Regions from separate parts of the Lactococcus sp. KTH0-1S genome, predicted to be linked through region 3. Evidence: riboswitches for the same ligand, from Rfam matches in the RefSeq annotation. Region 3 holds a riboswitch; each other region holds the start of a gene.
The links. Region 3 has a riboswitch for magnesium ahead of mgtA (magnesium-translocating P-type ATPase). Riboswitches for the same ligand answer to the same signal wherever they lie in the genome.

Region 1: it holds a riboswitch for magnesium, as region 3 does, so the genes downstream of both, ACRYLU_RS04610 (FtsW/RodA/SpoVE family cell cycle protein) here and mgtA (magnesium-translocating P-type ATPase) in region 3, are expected to answer to the same signal.
Region 2: it holds a riboswitch for magnesium, as region 3 does, so the genes downstream of both, ACRYLU_RS08355 (ABC transporter permease subunit) here and mgtA (magnesium-translocating P-type ATPase) in region 3, are expected to answer to the same signal.

The regions. Positions count from the first base shown of each region.
Region 1 is NZ_CP195165.1:931,520-933,797, forward strand. Features, by position in the region: gene ACRYLU_RS04605 (hypothetical protein) at 59-223, shown strand; M-box (ykoK) riboswitch at 935-1,096, shown strand; gene ACRYLU_RS04610 (FtsW/RodA/SpoVE family cell cycle protein) at 1,477-2,278, shown strand, end outside.
Region 2 is NZ_CP195165.1:1,736,644-1,738,921, forward strand. Features, by position in the region: gene ACRYLU_RS08355 (ABC transporter permease subunit) at 1-825, opposite strand, end outside; M-box (ykoK) riboswitch at 882-1,051, opposite strand; gene arcC (carbamate kinase) at 1,170-2,123, opposite strand; gene aguA (agmatine deiminase) at 2,148-2,278, opposite strand, start outside.
Region 3 is NZ_CP195165.1:1,247,091-1,249,368, forward strand. Features, by position in the region: gene mgtA (magnesium-translocating P-type ATPase) at 1-1,326, opposite strand, end outside; M-box (ykoK) riboswitch at 1,584-1,745, opposite strand; gene dltD (D-alanyl-lipoteichoic acid biosynthesis protein DltD) at 1,807-2,278, opposite strand, start outside.

The DNA of each region.
Region 1 (2,278 bases), 320 kb from region 3:
TTTGTTATAATACATTACATAGAAAACCTAATAGTTTAACATTTGAAGGAGATGATTTATGAAAGATAAACAGTTATATCAAATAGCAAGTATTTGTTTTTTTATTGCAGGTCTTATATTTTTGATATTTGGACAAAGTCAACACACTATTTTCTTATTAGGTGTGTTATTTATAATTTTATCCATTAGTTTTATGGCTATTAGCAGAAATATACCAAAATGATAGGACTAAAATTGAAAGGCGCTTGTAAATATAAATAATATAAATACAAGAATTTTACTTTATTTTTGAGCGAGTTGTAAATCTGATTTTGTTTTAAAAAAATGGTAATGGTGAAAGTTAAAAAGACGAAATCGAATATTACTTATTACATGACACAGGTTTACTTTGATAGATAATCAAAAAAATTTCCTAGAGCCGGTTACATTGCAACGATTGAAGGTATTTTATAGGTTGATTTATAGTACATTTAGTAGATGCTTCAAGCCACATATTACTTGACTTTTAAAAATTTACTAGCCTATAATCATTGGTATAACAACAAATAAAAAATAACTTTCAAAAACCATCTAGCATGGACAGTTGATAAAATAAGTCGTGATGCCCGTATTGCTTTGGGGATTCGATAAATCTAATAAAAAACTCCTTAGTCAATACTGGCTAAGGAGTTTTTTATTTATTAACGAAATTCATTATTCCATTATAAGCTTTTTGTCTGTATATTTTAATCTTTGGTATTTTATTTTAAAAAATAGAATTTTTTCTTAGTTCTAATTTCTAAAAACTTAGTCATAACAAGAGGTTTAATCTAATAAAAAACATTTAAATTAGGTAATGCATTTGTTATTTGACTAAAAATATAGGTTATGTTATAATTTTTTTGCTTAGGAAATATTTTGAAAATTTAATTTAAGCAATTTTGGTTAGAGATTTTCTAACCATCGGTAGGTGAGGCTACCACAGGGATACGGGTTGCTGCCGCAGAGTCGTGGAGACACGATGAGAGGGCCAACAGTTCACGTCGAAAAAAGAAGGCGTGAAATAGTGCAACAACATCGCCCTGCGGAGCTAAAGCTTGAACGATACTGGGTACTTTAGTTCACTTGATAGTGTATCTTTTTGAAATCATACCTTGTCTACGTTCAACCGGCGTAGGCAATTTTTTTATAAAAAAGAAGGTGGTGAAAATGGATGGACAGAATAACAGTGGCTCAGACCCTGGGAGCTATAGGAAGAAAGATAGCATAAAAGTGGACAAGCATTTTTATCACTTCAATCTAATCTAGTTCTCTGAGTTGGAGCTATACAATCAAAATCTACTATAAATCAAAAATTGAGGTACAAGCCGATGACAAAAATGTTAATTCATAAAATAAAACAAAATAATAAAATAAGGGAGAAAAAGTTAGTAATTGATTTGCAACTAGAAATACTCTTATCGTTCATTTGGAAAATTAACAAAGGAGGATTCCTTTATGGATAAAAAAATTACAAAAAATAGTTTTTTAGATTTATCTATTTTGATTCCTTACTTGATTCTTTCAGCTGTTGGCTTACTCATGGTGTTTTCAGCAACTGTCCCCTATCAAATTAACCGAGGACTATCTCCTTATCGATTGGCAATTTCTCAAGGAGTCTTTATAATTATAAGTTTTGTGGCTTTAATTATTATTTATCGAGTAAAATTAAGAATTATAAAAAATGAAAAGATTTTAAAAATAATTTTTCTAATTATTATCTTGCTGATGATTTATTCAAGGGTTGGACCTAATACATCAGCGAATGGAGCACATGGATGGATTCCCTTACCAGGGATTGGAACCATTCAACCTGTTGAATTTGCAAAACTTTTTACTGTCTGGTTTCTTGCATCTATCTTTTCTAACAGACAAGAAGAGATTGAGAAAAATGATATTCAAGCAATTTTTAAGGGTAACAATCTCATAAAAAAAGTTGTAGGGGGATGGCGATTTCCGATTATCTTACTAATGATAGTGGAACTCAGTATGCCTAATTTAGGAAATACAGCAATTATTGGGCTCTTAGCCTTGATAATGATTGGTGCAAGTGGAATTTCTTGGCGATGGTTTTCAGGTTATGGGAAGATGTTGCTTACGATTAGTCTTAGTTTTTTGCTCTTTCTTTTTATCAGTGGAGGCGATTTGATTCCAGGATCTTATATTAATGCTCGATTTAAAGCATTCGTTAATCCTTTTACTGACTTGGCTTCTTCGGGTCATCAACTTGCTAATTCATATTATGCGATCGTAGATGGTG
Region 2 (2,278 bases), 490 kb from region 3:
AACCAAAGGTTGAAAAACTAAGAAATTTAGTATGACGACATTAATAATTAAAGCAATAACAGCGAAACCACAAGCTTTAAAGTCTGCTCGATCTAATGCAACTTGAATATAAGAGCCAATTCCTGGCAAAATTAAAGTTTCAGACTTAGGGATTGCGACGGTAACCTGTTCACTTGCAACAATAGCAAACCATGCTGCTGACTGAGATATGACAAGATTCCATAGTAGGCCTGGAATTGAATATACAAATTCAAGACGCCAAAATTTTTCCCAAGCACTGTATCGAAATTGCGATGTTACTTCTTTCAAATCTTTGGGAACTACTTCCATTATTTGGTAAAGTGACAACATGATGTTCCATGCTTGCCCAGTAAACACTGCAAAAATGGCAAGCGCTTCTGCTCCCATTACATTACCTGGATATAATCCAAGTAAAAATGCAGTAGTGAATGTCATGAAACCTAATAAAGGAACTGATTCTAAGAAATTGACCATCGGCAAAATAATTCTTCTTGCAGTTTTAAACTTTACTGCCAATACACCACAAATAACAGAGAATAAAATTGACCACATCATTCCTACAATCATGCGAAACATTGTTCGCATTGAAAAATACGCAAGGTTTCCAATAGATAAAAAATCGTGCATTTTCTTGACATCATCCACTGAACTTTGAGATGGTAACGATGAAAGGGGTTGGTTAATAGTTATTTGTGTCACAATAAGAATAAATGCAAACAAACAAATAATACCAATTAAAATAAAATCACCCATAATAGATTTTACTTTTGGTTGTTTTGTATCAAGATATTTTCTTCTTGACATAAAAAGCCTCCTTTTCATATAAAGGGAGGCTCTCAAAATCAATAGATTATTAGTCTATTTAATCACGACATTTGAGTTTTAGCTTTCTGAGACGTAAGAAATGATATTTCTAGTTATCTTGGAAAAGCCTTGATTCGACTAGTCCTGCTTTACCCATTATTGTCTCTCGACAGTTCTGAGCGATAACCTATGTTCTTCAGAGTAACCTCACCTAATATGATTAGTTTTTATTTACTACAAAAAAAGTATAGCACTAGCTATACTTTTTGTCAAATTAAAAGGGATGCCCTACTAAAATTCTTTTTATTTCAAATTTGAAATAAATTATTTTGAAAAATATTTTTTTAAAATAAATCAGGGACAATCCGTGTTCCTGCTCCAGTTTTGACAAAGTTTTTCACATTTTCAAGCGAAGTAATCGTGGCTTGGTTGCCAGTATTTTCGACAAAAGCAACAGCTGCTGCCACTTTTGGTTTCATAGAACCTGCCGCAAAATAACCTTCTTCTAGATATTGACGCATTTCCTTAACTGGTACAATTCCTAGAGCTTTTTGATTGGGTTTACCAAAATTTAAAAAGACATCACCGACAGAGGTAAAAATAACTAGTTCATCAGCATCAACAAGTTCTGCTAATTTTGCTGCGGAAAAATCTTTATCAATTACTGCTTCAACTCCTTGATACCCCTTATTTTTTTCAATAACAGGAATTCCTCCGCCACCAGATACTGTAACCAAAGCTGATGATTCTAACAATGGTTTAATTGCGTTAGCCTCAACAATTTTGAGAGGTAAAGGTGAAGGAACTACTCTTCGGTAACCTCGTCCAGAATCCTCAATCAATTTCCAATCAGGATATTGAGTCTGAATATTTTTAGCCTCTTCTTGGCTATAAAAAGGTCCAATAGGTTTTGTCGGATTTTTAAAAGCCTCATCATTAGCATCAACTACTGTTCTTGTCACTACAGAAACAAATGGAACATCAGACATTCCATTATTAGCAAGAGCTTCTGTAAAAGCTTGTGCCATCCAATAACCGATTTCCCCTTGAGTCATAGCAACAGCTGTATCAAGTGGCATTGCCGGATTTTTAACTGAATTACTTTCAAGTTGTTGCAAAAGTAAATTACCAACTTGCGGTCCATTTCCATGAGTGACAACCATTTCAACATCATTGTCTTTTATTAAAGGCATTAATTGATCGGCAGTCTTATTAAGTGCCGTAGATTGTGCTTGCGCTGTAGGGTCGCTAGTTAAAATAGCATTCCCCCCTAGAGCAACTACAATACGTTTTGCCATTTTCTGTTAAATCCTCTCTACTCCTTATTTGGCTTTAGGTTGTTGTTGAGTAATACAATGGATATTTCCTCCACCATAAACTACTTCAACAGTGTTCACGCCAACTATTTCCCGGTCTGGAAACATCTCTTGAACTTGTTTTAATGCCAGAGCAT
Region 3 (2,278 bases):
TCTTTCAAAATCAAAAGGAATTTCATCAACTTTTGTATATTTACTACTTAGACCACCCAGTTCAGGATTTTTATCTTGCTTGGCTTCGGCTCCTTCGATAATTGCCAAATCCATTAAATTCTTTAAACCAGTTTGGTAGTAACTATTCAAAAATCCATGTCTTAATACTCGAATATTTTCTTGCCCATGAATATCTAAATGACGCATTAATACTACTTTATCTTGTGTTAATGTTCCAGTTTTATCAGTGCAGAGAATATTCATTGAACCTAGATTTTGAATAGAATTTAGGTTCTTGATGATTGTTTTTTCTTTTGACATTGTGACTGCACCTTTTGCTAGGCAAGTTGTCACAATCATTGGTAACATTTCTGGTGTTAAACCAACAGCAACTGCTAAAGCAAATAGTGCGGCTTCCATCCAATCACCTTTAGTGAAACCATTGATCAATAAGACAAATGGAACCATAACTAACATAAAGCGAATGAGGACCCATGAAACTGAGTTAACGCCTTTTTCAAAAGTTGTTTGAGTTGAGTCTTCGGTTACACTTTTTGCCATTTCACCAAAAATGGTCGCATCTCCAGTTGCAATTACAATTCCATAAGCACTACCAGAAATGACATTTGAACCCATGAAGGCTAAGTTTACTGACTCTGTGATTGAATCATCTTTTTCATCAGTAGCTAAATCTAATTTTTCTACTGGTTCGCTTTCACCAGTTAAAGAGGCTTGGCTGATAAATAAATCTTTTGCTTGAATAATCCTAAGGTCTGCTGGAACCATGTCTCCAGCTGATAGATGGATAATATCGCCTACGAGAACTTCTTCAATAGGAATCTCTTGACTTCCTGATTCTAATCTATGAACGTTTGTCGTCGTCGTAATCATTTTTAAGAGATTCTCAGCAGCATTTCCACTTCTAGTCTCTTGAACGAAACGCAGAATTCCTGAGATTAAAACCATTGTAGTAATGATAATGAGTCCTTGTGGATTTTTCTCACCAGGGGCTGCTAAGATAATATCTGTAAAAGCTGAAACTAATGCTAAAACAAATAATATAACGGTAAAAGGATTGATAAACGCTTGATAAAGCCGTTTTATGAGTGAAGTTTTTTTACCACGCGTAATCGTATTATTTCCATATTGTTCACGAGAGATTTCTACTTGTTCTTCACTTAATCCTTTATTTGATGTTTTAAATTTTTGAAATAGCTCTTCTTTTGTAGACTTTTTTGCAAATTCTAATCTTGCTTTTATTTCGTTGTTATCTACAAATGTTGTGGCTCTTTTTGTATTTTCGAGTGTTTTTCTAATTTTTTTCATTGGTCTGTACCTCATATTCTATAATATTTTTGTGTGTACAGTCCCAAACTTTAGGCGCTTTAAAGAAGGTGATAAAAACGGAAAACTGCTCTTATCACGTTAATTATCTTCGGCCTATCAGGCTCGGGACTATTAATGGTCTGGGATTCCATTTCCGTTTTCACCTCCTTTTTAAATATAAAAAAACCTTGCCTACAAAACTTAAACGTAGGCAAGGGAATAATTCCAAAAAAGATACCACTACTATAGAGTGAATCAGTTACAAGCTATCGTTCAAGCTTTAGCTCCGCAGGGCAATGTTGTTGCACTATTTCACGCCTTGTTTGTCGACGTGAACTGTTAGCCCTCTCATCGTGTCTCCACGACTCTGCGGCAGCAACCCGTATCCCTTGCGGTAGCCTCACCTACCGACGATTATGTCATTGACATAACCTTTATTATTATAACTGACATATTCTTTTTTGTCAATCTTTTTTATTTTTAATTTACTATAGACTCTGTTGCACCATTCATTGCCCAATCTTTTGATAAAAATAACGAATTATCAATATGATAGTTGACCTTACTTGGTGTCTTCATGAATTTTTCAATCGCTTTGTCTGTAGCTAGCCAACCTTTAGTACCAAAGTGGACAGTATCACCAGAGGCATAAGGCGTATTATACATATCTGTTAAGTCAGCAATTTGATAAAAGCCTTGACTACGCAATTGTGTTTTAATTTTAGAGCTGAAATTTTCGAGTGTTGCTTTTGATACTCCAGTGTAAGATGACCATGACCCATTTACTGGTTGAATAACAAATAAAACATCATTATTATTTTTGGCAAACACATTTAAGAGCTGTTGGAAATCCTGATACTCTGGACTTTCTAAATAAGAAACATGTTTTTTGAAATTTTCAAGATGTTTGTATTTAGATTTTATTTTCTTATCCCAAACTTGGTTATTGATT